Regions from separate parts of the Pseudomonas sp. SWRI18 genome, predicted to be linked through region 2. Evidence: predicted binding sites of a transcription regulator. Region 2 holds the regulator's gene; the other holds the start of a gene.
The links. The regulator FliA, encoded in region 2, starts transcription of late flagellar genes. The targets are predictions, from matches to a motif close to CTAAAGTTTNNNNNNNNNNNGCCGNTAA.
Positions count from the first base shown of each region.

Region 1: the regulator FliA is predicted to act here: its motif matches at 3,155-3,182, upstream of flgM (flagellar biosynthesis anti-sigma factor FlgM).

Region 1 is NZ_JACCQQ010000031.1:37,912-46,585, reverse strand. Features, by position in the region: gene flgB (flagellar basal body rod protein FlgB) at 1-173, opposite strand, end outside; gene cheR (protein-glutamate O-methyltransferase CheR) at 426-1,253, opposite strand; gene H0Z09_RS25110 (chemotaxis protein CheV) at 1,299-2,231, opposite strand; gene flgA (flagellar basal body P-ring formation chaperone FlgA) at 2,314-3,078, shown strand; gene flgM (flagellar biosynthesis anti-sigma factor FlgM) at 3,220-3,540, shown strand; gene H0Z09_RS25095 (flagellar protein FlgN) at 3,589-4,059, shown strand; gene H0Z09_RS25090 (flagellar brake protein) at 4,157-4,906, shown strand; gene H0Z09_RS25085 (MFS transporter) at 4,964-6,349, opposite strand; tRNA gene H0Z09_RS25080 (tRNA-Arg) at 6,617-6,693, opposite strand; gene H0Z09_RS25075 (hypothetical protein) at 7,019-7,246, shown strand; gene H0Z09_RS25070 (PA3371 family protein) at 7,258-7,437, shown strand; gene H0Z09_RS25065 (Arc family DNA-binding protein) at 7,818-8,144, shown strand; gene mgtE (magnesium transporter) at 8,335-8,674, opposite strand, start outside.
Region 2 is NZ_JACCQQ010000030.1:3,570-12,243, forward strand. Features, by position in the region: gene flhF (flagellar biosynthesis protein FlhF) at 1-125, shown strand, start outside; gene fleN (flagellar synthesis regulator FleN) at 231-1,064, shown strand; gene fliA (RNA polymerase sigma factor FliA) at 1,061-1,801, shown strand; gene H0Z09_RS24750 (chemotaxis response regulator CheY) at 1,971-2,345, shown strand; gene H0Z09_RS24755 (protein phosphatase CheZ) at 2,364-3,152, shown strand; gene H0Z09_RS24760 (chemotaxis protein CheA) at 3,164-5,386, shown strand; gene H0Z09_RS24765 (chemotaxis response regulator protein-glutamate methylesterase) at 5,435-6,562, shown strand; gene H0Z09_RS24770 (flagellar motor protein) at 6,562-7,302, shown strand; gene motD (flagellar motor protein MotD) at 7,318-8,205, shown strand; gene H0Z09_RS24780 (ParA family protein) at 8,256-8,674, shown strand, end outside.

The sequences.
Region 1 (8,674 bases), on a different contig from region 2:
TTCTTGGTCTTGTCCTGCTGTGCGGCGAGCACGGCGGAGAAGTCCAGGTCCCGAGCCTTGTAGTTCGGGGTGTCGGCGTTGGCAATGTTGTTGGCCAGGACTTCGGCGCGCTGGGCGCGGAAGCCCAGGGCTTGTTCGTGGATACCGAGCGCTTTATCGAAGCTGATGCTCATGGCGGAAACCTTTAGGCTGACCTGCTGTTCGTTAACAGGGCTATAGCAAGGCGCATGCCAATTCTGAGAGAGCCCGTATTCCGGGGCTTTGCGGGGAGGTTGCCGGCGGCGATGCCAGAAAAGCGGCAAGGGGTTTCCGCGTGGCGCCAGTAAAGCGGCAATGGGTGTTGCCGCTATTGGAAGGATTGCCGCAAAAAAAATGGGAGCCAGCTCCCACACAAAGCCTGGCTCCCACACTTTTTGACCTGCGAATTACTTGGCCTGGTAAATGATCCCAGGGCTGCACTGCACCATCTGGTAATGGTCCGGCAAACCGTTCAGCGCTTCGGAAGCACCGAGGAACAGGTAACCGCCGCGCTTGAGCGTGCCGTGGATGCGCAGCAGGATGTCTTTCTTCACCTCGGCCGAAAAGTAGATCAGCACGTTGCGGCAAAACACCATGTCGAACTTGCCCAGGCTGGCGTAGCTGTCGAGCAGGTTGAAGGAACGAAACTCCACACGGCTCTTGATCGGCGCCTTGATCGCCCAGCGCCCCGCCCCTTTCGGATCGAAGTAACGCTGCAGGCGCTCCTGGGACAAACCGCGGCCCAAGGCCAGGCTGTCGTACTCACCGGTCTTGCAATTGGTGAGCATGGTCCCGGACAAGTCGGTGGCGACGATTTGCGCCCCGGCCTTCAACTGGCCCATGTTGGTCCGCTCGAACTCGTCGATCGACATAGAAATCGAGTACGGCTCCTGCCCCGAGGAACACGCGGCCGACCAGATGCGCAGGCGCTGGCCCGGGCTGGCCTTGATGGCTTCCGGCAGCACTTTGCTCTTGAGTACCTCGAAGGGGTAGGTGTCGCGAAACCACAAGGTTTCGTTGGTGGTCATGGCATCGACCACCATCTCCTTGAGACCGCTGCGTGGCTGGCCCTGGATCCGCTGAACCAATTCGCTGAGGGACTTGATGCCCTGCTGCTCCATCAGTTTATTGAGACGGCTGGAAACCAGGTATTGCTTGTTTTCACCGAGCAATATGCCACAGGCTTTTTCCAGGAATACCCGGAACTGTTCAAAATCCAAATTACCTGTAGACACTGATACCGCCTCTAAAAAAACGTGTGACCGCCAGGGGAAAAAACCCTAGCTGTGATCTGCTGCCTTGATCCGATCGACGACCCGGGATGCCAGGTCATCAGGACGGAATTTGGCCAGGAAGTCATCGGCACCGACCTTCTTGACCATCGCCTGGTTGAATACACCCGACAATGAAGTATGCAGGATGATATGCAATTTTTGCATGCGCGGGTCGCTGCGTATCTCGGCCGTGAGGGTGTAGCCGTCCATTTCCGGCATCTCGATGTCGGAAATCATCATCAAGAATTCTTCTTCGGGCTTCTTGCCTTCATCGACCAATTTGCGCAGGTAATCCAGCGCCTGACGGCCATCATTGAGGGCCACCACCTCCACGCCGACCGTTTGCAGGCAACGCGTCACCTGCTTACGCGCCACCGAGGAGTCGTCCACCGTCAGTACGCGCAGGGAGATTGCCTTGTGCGCCGTGTCGGCATCGACCACACCGACCGAGATCGTTTCCGACGTCGGCGCCACTTCGGCCAGAATTTTCTCGACGTCGATGATTTCCACCAACTGGTTATCAACCCGCGTCACGGCCGTGAGGTAGTGATCGCGGCCAGTGCCCTTGGGTGGCGGATGGATCTCTTCCCAGTTCATGTTGACGATGCGTTCCACCGAGCGCACCAGGAAACCCTGGGTCTTGGTGTTGTACTCGGTAATGATCACGAACGGGTTCTCGCGGTCCTGCAAACCCGCCGAACCGGTGGCCAGGGCCAGGTCAAGAATCGGGATCGTCGCGCCACGGATACTGGCAACGCCACATACCACCGGACTGGACTTGGGCATGATCGTCAGCTTGGGGCATTGCAACACTTCCCGCACCTTGAACACGTTGATGCCATATAGCTGCTTGCCATCGAGGCGAAAAAGCAACAACTCCAGGCGATTCTGCCCTACCAGCTGTGTGCGCTGGTTTACTGAATCCATTACTCCTGCCATGCCCAGACTCCTACGCTAAAACCTTTGGGGGTGCGACGCGCACCCAACACGAAACGGCACGAGCTTTGCTATTTACTAGATCATGGATATTAAAACGACGGTTTCCCGACGCCCCACCCTGATACGGTTTTGCAGATGCCTCTGCGTACCGCTGGCGCTGCTTGCCTTGGGCCTGGGCACCAAGGCCCGCGCTGATAACGTCACACTGCCTGATGTACTTATCGGCGTCACTCAGGGCTTTCTTGAGTTCACTGTAGAAGATTATCTGGCGACCACACAGACGCCGGGGCGTTATGAAATCCAGGTCAGCCAGTTGGACCCGCGCCTGCGCATGCCAATGTGCGACAAGGAATTGACAGCCACTCTGGAAAGCCCGGCCCAGCCCATCGGCCGCGTGACGGTCAAAGTGCGCTGCGAAGGCGCCTCGCCCTGGACCGTGTTCGTGCCGGCCCAGGTCAAGCTGTTCCGCGATGTGGTGGTGGTTGCCCGCCCGCTCAAGCGCACCGGCATCATCGGTTTTGAGGACGTCGTGTTGCGCGAACGGGACATCAGCATGATCAGCCAGGGCTACCTGACTTCCGTTGATCAGGCCGTCGGGCAGAAATTGACCCGACCAGTGGTCACCGACCAAGTGATCACCCTGGTACATCTTGAGCAGGCCGAAGTGATTCGCAAGGGTGACCAGGTGGTGATTTCCGCCAGCAGTGGCGGGTTGAACGTAAAAATGCCGGGTGAAGCGCTGGCCAACGGTGGCATGAGCGAGCAGATCCGGGTCAAGAACCTCAACTCCAACCGCGTGATCAAGGCGCGGGTCACAGCCCCAGGGCAAGTGGAGGTCGCTTTATAGATCACTGGTACAGGACGCCGGCATTTCCTACACTGTGCACGAGAAGTCCCGTGTGGAGATTTATTGTCATTCGCGCCTAAAGTTTGTTTGGGTATGGCCGAAAACATGGCAAGCGTCCAAATACCCAGAGGTTTTTTGATCATGGTCATCGATTTCAGCCGTTTAAATAACACCCCGACGACGTCAGGCACTGCGCGTACTACCGGCAAGGAAAACGTAGAAGCCAAGGCCCCGCCACTGCCCGCTAAGGCAGAACAGGCGAGCGCCAGCCAGAGCGGGGAGTCCGTACACCTGAGCAATGAGGCTCAACAGTTGCAGAAGGTCACTGACTCGCTGCGCGATCAACCGGTGGTCAATAAAGCCCGTGTGGCCGAATTGAAACAGGCAATCGCCGATGGCAGCTATAAAGTCGACAGCAACCGTGTAGCCAGCAAGCTGCTCAATTTCGAAGCCGAGCGCTAGGCAAAGGCCTGCGCCGGGCTTTTGGACGCTTAAACCCCAAGGCCAGCCATGCATCACGACGAAAATCTGCTTCAACTGATCCTTGATGATCTTGAGCCGACGCAACAACTGCTCGAGCTGCTCAAGGAAGAATCCCTGGCCCTCTACGGCCGGGACATGCCGCTGCTGGAAGAAATTCTGGCGCGCAAGCAGTCGCTGATTGTCCTGCTGGAACAGCACGGCAAAAAGCGCAGCCAGATCCTAATCAGCCTGGGCCTGCCGGCTGACCATGACGGCCTGGCGCAACTGGCCAGCCACTCCTCGGTCGGCGATCAATTGCTCGCCCAGAGTAAAGAACTCAATCAACTGCTCAGCCAGTGCCAGGAAGCCAACCTGCTCAACGGCCAGTCGATCCAGCTTCAACAAGCTACGACCGCCAACCAGTTGCGCATACTTCACGGCGGCGAGCCTCCAGCGCTCTACAACGCGCAGGGTTCCACCTCGCGCCTGGTCAAGCCAAGCACCCGCAGCCAAGCCTGACGCGGGTTTTACAGCGTGGCCTATCCAAGGCGCGCCACATACTGGCAGAATGCCCGCTCTTGCGTGTAGTCGTATTTTGTCTGGAGATGGAAGAACCGTGTTCAACGCCCTTAATGCGGAAGATGCCCCGCAGCCCCCCAAGGTCCTCACCACGCCTCTGGAAATCGCCAGCACCTTGCGGATGCTGCAAGAAAGTCACGACCCGCTGATCATCTCCTTCCACGAACGCAGCCAGCGCTTCCAGAGTTACCTGGTGGACGTGGACCGTGACGGCCACAAGATGATTCTGGATGAAATGATTCCCCGCGACGGTGAACGCCACCTCGAAAGCGGCGAACCCTTTCGCATCGAAGGTTTCCACGACGGCGTGCGTGTCGCCTGGGAAAGCAAAGGCACCCTCACCGTCAGCGAAAAAGACGGCCACCGTGTCTACACCGGCAGCATGCCTGACGAGGTGGTCTACCATCAGCGTCGCAATGCCTTCCGCGCCGCCCTGAAGCTGGCGCAGCTGGTCAACATCGAACTCGATGGCGAGAAGCTCCAGGCACCTGTGCGCGGCAAACTCCTGGATATTTCCGCCACCGGTTGCAAACTGCGCTTTGAAGGGGACATTTCCGAGCGCCTGCAGCTGGGCCAGGTCTACGAGCGCTTCATGGCCGCCCTGCCCTTTGGCAGCATGACCACCTCGGTCGAACTGCGGCACCTGCACTTCGAAGAACGGATCAACATTACCTTCGCCGGCGTGCGCTTTCACAACATGAGCGGCCTGGTGCAGCGTCAAGTCGAACGTTTTGTCTACCAGCTGCAACGCGAAGCGCGGCGCTTCGACAAAGACGACGATTTTTAACCTGAAATCGCGATAAAAAAACGGGCGGTTCCTGATGGGAACCGCCCGTTTTTGCGTTCAGGGGCGCGCCCTGCTCAAGTCATGCGGATGCTCTTCGGGACCCAGCGGCTCCGGCGGCCCTTCGAAGGGCGGCTCATCGGTCGATGGCTGCGCATCGTCTTGCGGCTCCGGGTCGGGCACGCTCACCTGCATCTGCTCCTGCACCACCTGCTCGTCTACCCGTGGATCGAGCGCAGCCACCAATGGCGAACTGGACATGCTGTCGGGCATTGCCACATGATGCAGCGGCGCGTCTTCCACCTGATGCAGGTTGGTCACGGCTTTGGGGCGGATTCGCCACACCAGGATCAGCGCGCACAGGCTGAAAAACGCATACAGCATCTGGTTGCCGAAGAGCTTCATGATTACCCCGGCCAGCAGCGGCCCGATGCTGGCGCCGATGCCATAGGTCACCAACAGCATGGCCGTCAGCGATACCCGGCGATCACCTTCCACATGGTCGTTGGAGAACGCCACGGCCAGCGGGTACAGGCAGAATTGCACCAGCGAACACAGGAAGCCCGCCACGAACAGCACTTCCAGCGGCACATGGGTCATGATCGCCAGGGGCAGTGCCGCCACGGCCAGGCACAAGGCAAAGCAGCGGATCAACAGCGCTCGGTCATACCGGTCCGATAACCAGCCCAACGGCCACTGCACCAACAGGCCGGCAAAAATGCAGCTACCCATGAACAAACCGACCTGCTCGGTCGTCAGCCCTTGCTGGGACGCATACAGCGGCGCCAGGCCGTAGAATGAGCCGACGATCAACCCGGCCCCCAGCACCGTACTCAGCGACTGCGGCACGCGCTTGATAAAGAAGCGCGGTTCCATCGGCGCAGGATGCAGCGCCGCCGGGTGAATGCGCCGGGTCATTGCCACCGGCACAAGGCACAGGGCAAAGCACAGCGCTACCAGCATCAACAGCTCGAGGCCAAGCTGGGGATGCAACACCAGGATCAATTGCCCCAGCACCAGGCCGAGGTAGGACGCGATCATGTACAGGCTGAACACCACGCCACGCTGCTTGGCGTCCGCCTGCTCATTGAGCCAGCTTTCGATGACCATGTACTGGCACATCATCCCCAGGCCCACGATCACCCGCAACACGATCCAGGCCGGCAACCAGTCGACCAGGCCGTGGCCCAGCACCGCAGCGCCGACGATGCCGGCACAAGTGGCGTAGGCCCGGATGTGCCCGACCCGAGCAATCAGGCGGTGCCCGATCTTGCCACCCAGCACCAAACCAAAGTAGTTGGCGGCCATCAGCGCACCCACCCACAGGCTGTCGACATTGTCGGCCGCCAGGCGCAAAGCCAGGTAAGTGCTGAGCAGGCCGGAGCCGATCAACATCATCAAAGAGGCGAAATAAAGGGCTCGAAAAGATTTCCAGATCTGGCGCATCGGCGTTCCGAGCGGCTCCTTGCGGTAAGAATCAGGGCTATCGGCATGATAGTCCGGGGTAGTCAGTTCCGGACAGGCGGTTTGCGCCGTTCCGGGGATTATTTTGCCTACAGCTCAGACGCTGCCCGGCTGCTTGCAAGGTACATGGATTGCGATAAATACACCGCGCACGTGCTGTGAACCCTGAACATCGGCAAGGTTCGACCCGAGTGTGAAAAGCGCGCACAAAAAAGCCCTGCCAGAAGGTCTGGGCAGGGCTTTTGGATCTGGTGTCCCAGGGCCGGTTCGAACGGCCAACCTTCCCCTTAGGAGGGGGATGCTCTATCCAATTGAGCTACTGGGACATGTGATAGCCGCGGCGCCAAATGCGCGGCGACGGACGGCGTGCATGTTAACGGCCAAGGTGGGTTTTGTCATGTCGTCCTTAGGCTTTTTGAGTGTAGGCCGCTCCCTGCACGAGCAAGCATGGTTTGGCCCCGCAAATACGGGCGCTTGAGCCCGTCGTGCAAAATGCACTGCTGCACGACACCCGCATTGCAAATTGCAACCTTCCGGTCATTCATACCACCATTAAGCCATTGATTTTATTGGTTTATTGCCTTGGCACGACAACTGCAATACTTCTCCTACAAATGCAACCAGCCACGACGTTAAGCGGAGAACATGACCATGAACAGTGCCTTTCTGTTAGCCCTCAACACCGTAGCCCTGGCTGCATTGGTAACCTTTCACTTTCAATCGTCCGGCAATAACGATCCTGCGCAGCTCAGCCAGGCGGTGCCACACCACTTGCAGCAGCGTCCGCAACTGGCGGTGATGGCGCCAAATGCACAGCTGCCGGTACGTGTGGCCCAAGGCACTCAGCAAGCGCCTGCATCCGAACGCTGGGTTTTCTGAGGAAGTTGGCGATGAGTAAATTTGCCTGGCTGTTTATGTGCCTGACCGCATTCACCGGTCTTCTGGGTTTGAGCGCTGGGTCGCAAGACGGCCAGACCACCGCATTTATCGCCAGCGGCGTTTTCGCCAGCCTGTTCCTGCTGACCCTGATCATGGGTCGTCGCTTCAAGTTCGACCCCATCTTGCGCTGAACCCCCTTCGCTACCTTATGTCGCCTCGCCCTCGCTAATCGGCAAATTGCCACTAGTCTTAAAGCTAGGGGCAAAAGGCCACTTTGCGATAGGATGTGCGGCCTCAAACCCTGTGGTGGCCTGGACTTGCGAGAAGTTCCCTCGGGGAAGCGCGCGTAGCCCGGTTTTCCAACCAGTCCGCAAAAATGCAAATGAGTGCTGGCATAAAGCCTTTAGTCAGTTCAATATTTGTCACAGAATTGACGCCAAGGAACTGGCAAATGTGAGGCATGATGCGGCCTCTTTGCAATTCGGGTTGAACTTTGGTCGTGAGTCTTGTCTTAACACTCATCTTGCGGCCAATTCCAGAAACCGCTCCCCTGAACTAACCGGTTAAATATATGCGCCCATTGAAACAGGCAATTTATTCCAGCCGTACGGCTGACAAGTTCGTCGTACGTCTGCCAGACGGAATGCGGGAACGCATTGCCGAGGTGGCTCGCAATCATCACCGCAGCATGAACTCCGAAATCATCGCGCGCCTGGAACAAAGCCTCATTCAGGAAGGTGCCTTGGGCGAAGAGTTGAGCATGCGCCTGGACAGTCCCGAGCTGTCGCTGCACGAACGCGAACTGCTGCAGCGTTTTCGTCAGCTCTCCCACCGTCAGCAAAATGCTCTCGTCTCGCTTATCGCGCATGACGTCGAGGCGGCCGCAGAAGCCAATTGATTCGCGACTGAAAGCCGAAGCCAGCTAAATGCTGGCTTTTTTTTGCGTGGAATTTGAGGGGGCAGCCGTAGGAGCGAGCTTGCTCGCGAAAAACTTGAGCGCGCCGCAGGCAGTCAGGGTTTACGCGTTATCGTTGACGATCTTCGCTGGCAAGCCAGCTCCTACAGGGGAGCCGGCCAGCGTGCAGGGTTTAGAGCAGGAAGATGGTAGCCAGGCCCAGGAAGATGAAAAAGCCACCACTGTCGGTCATGGCGGTGATCATCACGCTGGCACCCATGGCAGGGTCGCGCCCAATGCGGGCCAGGGTCATCGGGATCAACACGCCCATCAGCGCCGCCAGCAGCAGGTTGAGGGTCATGGCGGCCGTCATGACCACGCCGAGTGACCAGCTGCCATACAGCAAATAGGCCACCACGCCGATCACCCCACCCCAGACCAGGCCATTGATAAGGCCCACGGCCAGCTCTTTGCGCAGCAACCGCGAGGAGTTGGCGGTACTCACCTGATCCAGCGCCATGGCGCGCACAATC
Region 2 (8,674 bases):
TGCCGCGCCGTCATCAATTGGTCAGCCGTGCAGTCAGCGTGCAAATGCAAGAAGAGCCTAGCGAGGAAGCGATGGCCGATATGTTCGCCGACCTTTACCACAACCCGGCAAAACGGGTGGGATAGGTCAGGATGAACACCATGAAATGTATCTACATCGATGGTCTGCAAGCGATTCACGCGGCCAAGCCATGTAGCCTGCGTCTAAGCAAGACAAGGTAAAGAAATAAAATGGGCAGCATGCATCCCGTACAGGTGATCGCGGTGACCGGCGGCAAAGGTGGCGTCGGGAAAACTAACGTGTCAGTGAATTTGTCCCTGGCCCTGGCAGAGCTTGGCCGCCGCGTCATGCTGCTGGATGCTGACCTGGGGCTGGCGAACGTCGACGTTCTGCTGGGGCTGACGCCCAAGCACACCCTCGCCGATGTGATCGAGGGCCGCTGCGAGCTGCGCGATGTGCTGTTGCAGGGCCCCGGTGGCATCCGCATCGTGCCGGCCGCCTCCGGTACCCAGAGCATGGTGCACCTGAGCCCGGCGCAGCATGCCGGCCTGATCCAGGCCTTCAGCGACATAGGCGACAACCTCGACGTGCTGGTGATCGACACCGCCGCCGGGATCGGCGAGTCCGTGGTCAGCTTTGTGCGCGCCGCGCAGGAAGTGCTGCTGGTGGTCTGCGATGAACCCACCTCGATCACCGACGCCTACGCCCTGATCAAACTGCTTAATCGCGACTACGGCATGAACCGCTTCCGCGTCCTGGCCAACATGGCCCAGAGCCCGCAGGAAGGGCGCAACCTGTTCGCCAAGTTGACCAAGGTCACGGATCGCTTTCTCGATGTCGCCTTACAATACGTTGGCGCAGTTCCCTACGACGAGTGTGTGCGCAAGGCTGTGCAAAAGCAGCGTGCGGTCTACGAAGCGTTCCCTCGTTCCAAATGCGCATTGGCGTTCAAGGCTATTGCCCAGAAGGTCGATACCTGGCCGTTGCCCGCCAATCCGCGGGGGCATCTGGAGTTTTTCGTCGAGCGATTGGTGCATCAGACGAGCGCAGGACCGGTGCTATGACAGCGAACGGCTACAACGCCTATAAGAAATCCGCCCGTGACAGCCAGGGCGAGTTGATCGAGCGCTACGCGCCGTTGGTCAAGCGCATTGCCTACCACCTGTTGGCACGCCTGCCCGCGAGCGTCCAGGTCGAAGACTTGATCCAGGCCGGCATGATCGGCCTGCTCGAAGTGTCGACCAAATATGACGCGAGCAAGGGTGCCAGTTTCGAGACGTATGCGGGGATCCGTATCCGTGGCGCGATGCTCGACGAGGTGCGCAAGGGTGATTGGGCGCCGCGTTCGGTGCACCGCAATACGCGCATGGTCAGTGACGCAATTCGCGCAATTGAAGCAAAAACCGGTCGCGACGCTAAAGATCACGAAGTTGCGGCCGAACTCCAATTGAGTCTCGACGATTATTACGGGATTTTGAACGATACCTTGGGCAGCCGCCTGTTCAGTTTCGACGACCTGTTGCAGGACGGCGAACACGAAGGGCTGCATGAGGACGGCGCGAGCGCTCATATGGAGCCATCGCGCGACCTGGAGGATGAACGCTTCCAGGGGGCGTTGGCGGACGCGATTGCCAATTTGCCGGAGCGTGAGCGGCTGGTGTTGGCGCTGTACTACGACGAAGAGCTGAACCTCAAGGAAATCGGTGAGGTCCTGGGGGTCAGCGAATCGCGGGTCAGCCAGTTGCATAGCCAGTGCGCAGCCCGCTTGCGGGGGCGTTTGGGAGAGTGGCGAGCGCGCTGACAGGCAGTGTGGGGGGCACTGCAGACGATACCGCGAGGGCGCCAAGCCTTTGCGGGTTCGGCCCGTGGTGCCCCCGGCAGTCCTTTTTGTGTAATGCCTGTTGATTGAAATGGCGCGTCCAGGTGCTGGGCGCGTTTAAGACTGCTTGGAGGTCGAATTGGACAAGAACATGAAAATCCTCATCGTTGATGACTTCTCAACGATGCGGCGGATCATAAAAAACCTGTTGCGTGACCTTGGGTTCACTAACACGGTCGAGGCGGACGACGGCATTACCGCGATTCCGATCCTCAACAGCGGGAGCATCGACTTTCTGGTAACGGACTGGAACATGCCTGGCATGACCGGTATCGACTTGCTGCGCCACGTGCGTGCCGACGAAAAACTGCGCAGCCTTCCCGTGTTGATGGTGACCGCCGAAGCCAAGCGTGAGCAGATCATCGAAGCCGCCCAAGCCGGGGTAAACGGTTACGTGGTCAAGCCATTCACTGCATTGGCCTTGAAAGAGAAGATCGAAAAAATCTTCGAACGCATCCACGGCTAATGCCATCGCGGGGGAGCTATGGAGCATAAAGAAACGTCACAGGGCGACTTTGAGTCGACCCTGAAAAAGCATGCTCACCAGTTGGTCGAAAGCCTTGAAAAAGGCCAGTTCGGCGACGCGGTGCAGTTAATCCATGAGCTCAACCAGACCCGTGACCGCGGCCTGTACCAGGAAGTGGGCAAGCTCACGCGCGAGCTGCACAGTGCGATCGTCAATTTCCAGATTGACCCGCACATGCCCCAGGCCGAAGAAATCTCGCAGATCACCGATGCCACCGAACGCCTGTCCTATGTGGTCAGGCTGACCGAGGCGGCGGCCAACCGCACCATGGACCTGGTGGAAAACGCCACGCCTTTGGTCAATGGCATGGCCACCGAAGCCCAGGCGCTCAGCGTTGACTGGGGCCGTTTCATGCGCCGTGAAGTCGGGGCTGAAGAGTTCCGTGAATTGGCGCGTCGGGTCGAAGGGTTCTTGTCACGCAGCGAGCAGGAAAACCGCACGGTTTCCAGCAACCTCAACGACATTCTGCTCGCCCAGGATTACCAGGACCTTACCGGCCAGGTGATCAAGCGTGTGACCCAATTGGTCACCGAAGTGGAAAGCAACTTGCTCAAATTAGTGCTGATGGCAGGCCAGGTAGACCGCTTTGCAGGCATCGAACATGACCGCGAAGCGATCCTCTCGGAAAAAGATCCACAAAAACATCTCGCCAAGGGTGAAGGTCCGCAGATTCATGCCGATAAACGTGAAGACGTTGTATCGGGTCAAGATGATGTCGATGACCTGTTATCCAGTTTAGGCTTCTAAGGAGCACACCCATGAGCTTCGGCGCCGATGAAGAAATCCTTCAGGATTTCCTTGTAGAGGCCGGCGAAATTTTAGAGCAACTGTCCGAGCAACTGGTCGAGCTGGAAAGCCGACCGGATGATGCGAACCTGCTCAATGCAATTTTTCGCGGTTTTCACACTGTAAAAGGGGGCGCCGGCTTCCTCCAGCTCCATGAGCTGGTGGAGTGCTGCCACATCGCCGAGAACGTGTTCGACATCCTGCGCAAGGGTGAGCGTCAGGTTGACTCGGAATTGATGGACGTGATTCTCGAAGCACTGGACGCGGTCAATGGCATGTTCAGCCAAGTGCGTGAACGTGCACCGGTTACCGCCGCCACCCCGGAACTGCTGGCCGCCCTGGCGCGCTATGCAGAGCCTGCCGACCTGTCCGCCGCCCCGGTGGCTGAGGCTGCACCGGAGCCTGTGGCGCAAGCCGAGCCGGATGTGACCGACAGCGAGTTTGAGCAACTGCTCAACTCCCTCAGCGCGGTGAAGGCCGAGGCCGAAGCACCGGCCGCCGTTGCGCCGCCGGCGGCACCGACCAGCGAAGACATCTCCGATGCAGAGTTCGAATCCCTGCTCGACCAGTTGCATGGCAAAGGCCAGTTCGCGGCCGACGCCGTGGCGCCTGCGGCTGCCGCAAGCACCGCTGTGGATGCGCCGGCCGCCAAAGCCAGCACCGACATCACCGATGACGAATTCGAAGCCTTGCTCGACCAACTGCATGGCAAGGGCACGTTCGCGGCCGACGCCTTGCCGAATGTCGCCGCCACGGCTGCTACTGCCGCAGCGCCTGCCGCCGTCAGTGCCGCGCCCGCCGGCGATGGCCTGATCTCGGACCACGAGTTCGAGTCGCTGCTGGACGAATTGCACGGCAAGGGCAAGTTCAGCGAAGTGGCCCCGGCCGCCACGGCTGCACCGGTTGCTGCCAAAGCGGCCGCCCCGGCACCGGTGGCCAAGCCAGCGCCAGCGCCAACCCCCGCCGTTGCACCTGCTCCGGCGCGTGCCGCCGCGGCGCCGGTGGCCGACAAGCCCGCCACTGAAGCCGAAACCACCGTGCGCGTTGATACCGCGCGCCTGGACGACATCATGAACATGGTCGGCGAGCTGGTACTGGTGCGTAACCGCCTGGTGCGACTGGGCCTGAGCAGCGGCGATGAAGCCATGCAAAAGGCCGTGTCGAACCTCGACGTGGTCACCGCCGACCTGCAGACCGCCGTGATGAAGACGCGGATGCAGCCGATCAAGAAAGTCTTCGGCCGCTTCCCGCGTCTGGTTCGCGACCTGGCGCGCCAGCTCAAGAAAGAGATCAACCTGGAACTGGTGGGTGAAGAAACCGACCTCGACAAAAACCTGGTCGAGGCCCTGGCCGACCCGCTGGTCCACTTGGTGCGCAACGCCGTCGACCACGGCGTGGAAACCCCGGAAGAACGTGAAGCCTCGGGCAAGTCCCGGGGCGGCAAGGTGATCCTGGCGGCGGAACAGGAAGGCGATCATATCCTGCTGTCGATCACCGATGACGGCAAAGGCATGGACCCGGCCATTCTGCGCAATATCGCGGTCAAGCGTGGCGTGATGGACAAGGATGCCGCCGACCGCCTGACCGACACCGAGTGCTACAACCTGATCTTCGCCCCGGGCTTCTCGACCAAGACCGAGATTTCCGACGTGTCGGGCCGTGGCGTGGGCATGGACGTGGTGAAGACCAAGATCAGCCAGCTCAACGGCTCGATCAATATCTACTCGACCAAGGGCCAGGGCTCGAAGATCGTCATCAAGGTGCCGTTGACCCTGGCGATCATGCCGACCCTGATGGTGATGCTGGGCAACCAGGCCTTCGCTTTCCCGCTGGTCAACGTCAACGAGATCTTCCACCTCGACCTGTCGCGCACCAACGTGGTGGACGGCCAGGAAGTGGTGATCGTACGCGACAAGGCATTGCCGCTGTTCTACCTCAAGCGCTGGCTGGTCGCCTCGGCTGCCCATGAAGAGCAGCGCGAAGGCCATGTGGTGATTCTCTCCGTGGGCACCCAGCGTATCGGCTTTGTCGTCGATCAACTGGTGGGGCAGGAAGAAGTGGTCATCAAGCCTTTGGGCAAAATGCTGCAGGGAACCCCGGGCATGTCGGGTGCGACCATCACCGGTGACGGTCGGATCGCGCTGATTCTCGATGTTCCGAGCATGCTCAAGCGTTACGCCGCTCGGCGTATTTGATTCTGGTGGGTCAGGGCGGTATTGCCCGTCCCGCCTAACGGAGTGCTTATGGTAGTCAAGGTCCTGGTGGTGGACGATTCGGGTTTCTTCCGCCGCCGCGTCTCGGAAATTCTTTCCGCCGATCCAACGATCCAGGTGGTCGGTACGGCCACCAATGGCAAAGAGGCGATTGATCAAGCCATTGCATTGAAGCCCGACGTGATCACCATGGACTACGAGATGCCGATGATGGATGGCATCACGGCAGTTCGGCATATCATGCAACGCTGCCCGACCCCGGTGTTGATGTTCTCCTCGCTGACCCACGAAGGCGCCCGGGTGACCCTGGATGCGCTGGACGCCGGCGCGGTGGACTTCCTGCCGAAGAATTTCGAAGACATCTCGCGCAACCCCGACAAGGTCAAGCAGATGCTGTGCGAGAAAGTGCACAGCATTTCGCGCAGTAACCGTCGCAGTCTGTTCAGCGCGCCGGCGCCCGCACCTGCGCCGGTTGCCGCACCTGCTGCGTCCACCGGCTCTACGTTCGGTCGCCCTGCTCCAGTCGCACGCCCAGCCCCGCCGCCGGTGCGCACGTCGGCGCCCGCTGCGGCGCATTCGCCCGCGCCCAAGCGCAAAGCCTACAAGCTGGTCGCCATCGGCACATCCACCGGCGGCCCGGTGGCCCTGCAGCGCGTCTTGACCCAGCTGCCGGCCAACTTCCCGGCGCCGATCGTGTTGATCCAGCATATGCCCGCCGCGTTCACCAAGGCCTTCGCCGAGCGCCTGGACAAGCTGTGCCGCATCAGCGTCAAGGAAGCCGAGGATGGCGACATCCTGCGTCCAGGCTTGGCGCTGCTGGCGCCAGGCGGCAAGCAGATGATGGTGGATGGTCGCGGCGCGATCAAAATCCTGCCGGGCGATGAACGCTTGAATTACAAGCCGTGCGTGGACATCACCTTCGGTTCGGCGGCCAAGTCCTACGGCGACAAAGTTCTGGCGGTGGTGCTCACCGGCATGGGCGCCGACGGCCGTGAAGGCGCGCGCCTGCTCAAGCAGGGCGGCAGCGCCATCTGGGCCCAGGACGAAGCCAGCTGCGTGATCTATGGCATGCCCATGGCCATCGTCAAGGCTGACTTGGCCGACGCCGTCTACAGCTTGGACGACATCGGCAAGCATCTGGTGGAGGCCTGCCTCTGATGGATGTATTGAGCCTGATCGGCATCATCATGGCGTTTGTCGCGATCATCGGCGGCAACTACCTCGAAGGCGGCCACCTCGGTGCCCTGGCCAACGGCCCGGCGGCGCTGATCGTGATCGGCGGCACCGTGGGCGCGGCGTTGCTGCAGTCGCCTATGAGCTCGTTCAAGCGGGCGATGCAGATCCTTATCTGGATCATCTTTCCGCCGCGTGTCGATTTGGCCGGCGGCATCGACCGCGTGGTCAACTGGAGCCTCACCGCCCGCAAGGAAGGCCTGTTGGGCCTGGAAGGCGTGGCCGATGCCGAGCCGGACAGCTATGCGCGCAAAGGCCTGCAATTATTGGTGGATGGCGCCGAGCCGGAAGCGATCCGCAGCATCCTGGAGGTGGACTTCTACACCCAGGAAAGCCGCGACATCAACGCCGCCAAAGTCTATGAAAGCATGGGCGGCTACGCGCCGACCATCGGCATCATTGGTGCGGTCATGGGCCTGATCCACGTGATGGGCAACCTGGCCGACCCTTCGCAATTGGGCAGCGGGATCGCCGTGGCGTTCGTCGCCACCATCTACGGCGTGGCCAGTGCCAACCTGGTGTTGTTGCCGGTGGCCAGCAAGCTCAAGTCGATTGCCATGCGCCAGTCCCGTTATCGCGAAATGTTGCTCGAAGGCATCCTGTCGATTGCCGAAGGCGAGAACCCGCGTTCCATCGAATTGAAGCTCCAGGGCTTCATGGATTGATGGGAGGTATGACCTGTGAGCCGTCGCCGTCGCGAACCTGAAGAACACGTCAACCATGAACGCTGGCTGGTGTCCTATGCGGACTTCATCACCTTGCTGTTTGCGTTTTTCGTGGTGATGTACTCCATCTCATCGGTGAACGAAGGCAAGTACAAAGTCATTTCCGAGGCGCTGATCGGAGTGTTTTCCGATTCTGACCGCGCGCTCAAGCCGATCCCGATTGGCGACGAGCGACCCAAGACCGTGACCCCGGCCAAGCCGCTGGTCAACGACAGCGACGAAACCGCCGCTGGCGTCGGGGGCACCAGCGATCCGCTCAAAAGCATCGCCGACGACATCAGCGCTGCGTTTGGCGATTTGATCAGCTCCAACCAGATGACCGTGCGCGGCAACGAGTTGTGGGTGGAGATCGAGCTCAATTCCAGCCTGCTGTTCGCCAGCGCCGATGCGATGCCCAGTGACCAGGCGTTCAGCATCATCGACAAGGTCGCGGCGATCCTGCGGCCATTCGAGAACCCGATCCACGTTGAAGGTTTTACCGACAACGTCCCCATCAGTACCGCGCAGTACCCGACCAACTGGGAACTGTCGTCGGCGCGCGCCGCGAGCATCGTGCGTATGTTGGCGATGCAGGGTATCAACCCGGGTCGCCTGGCGTCGGTGGGGTATGGCGAGTTCCAACCAGTGGCCAATAACGCCACGGTGGAAGGGCGTTCACGCAACCGCCGGGTCGTGCTGGTGGTGTCGCGCAACCTGGAAGTGCGCCGCAGCCTGACGGGCACCGGCACCGCCAACGCAACACCGGATGCGGCCCTGAAGCGGGCTGGCACACAAACTGCACCGGCCCTTGTAAAGCCGCCGGTTCGTCAGAGTGCCGTCAATTCTCCGTCGCCGGCTCAATAACTTATGCAATGTCTCGGTCGCGCGTGTGCCTGCCGGGAGGAACCAACCGAATGAGAGTCTGGGCAGTTGCCAATCAAAAAGGTGGAGTCGGCAAGACCACCACCTCCATCGCCTTAGCCGGTTTGCTGGCCGAGGCGGGCAAGCGTGTGGTCGTGGTGGACCTGGATCCTCACGGTTCCATGACCAGCTATTTCGGCTACGACCCGGACGCGCTGGAACACAGCAACTTCGACCTGTTCCTGCACAAAGGCAGCGTCCCGGCCGATTTGCCTGGGCAACTGCTGTTGCCCACCAGCCACGAACGCATTTTCCTGCTGCCGTCCAGCACCGCCCTGGCTACTCTCGAGCGCCAGTCGCCGGGGCAGAGTGGCCTGGGCCTGGTGATCGCCAAGACCCTGGCGCAGCTGTGGCAGGACTTCGATTACGCGATCATCGACAGCCCGCCATTGCTTGGCGTGTTGATGGTCAA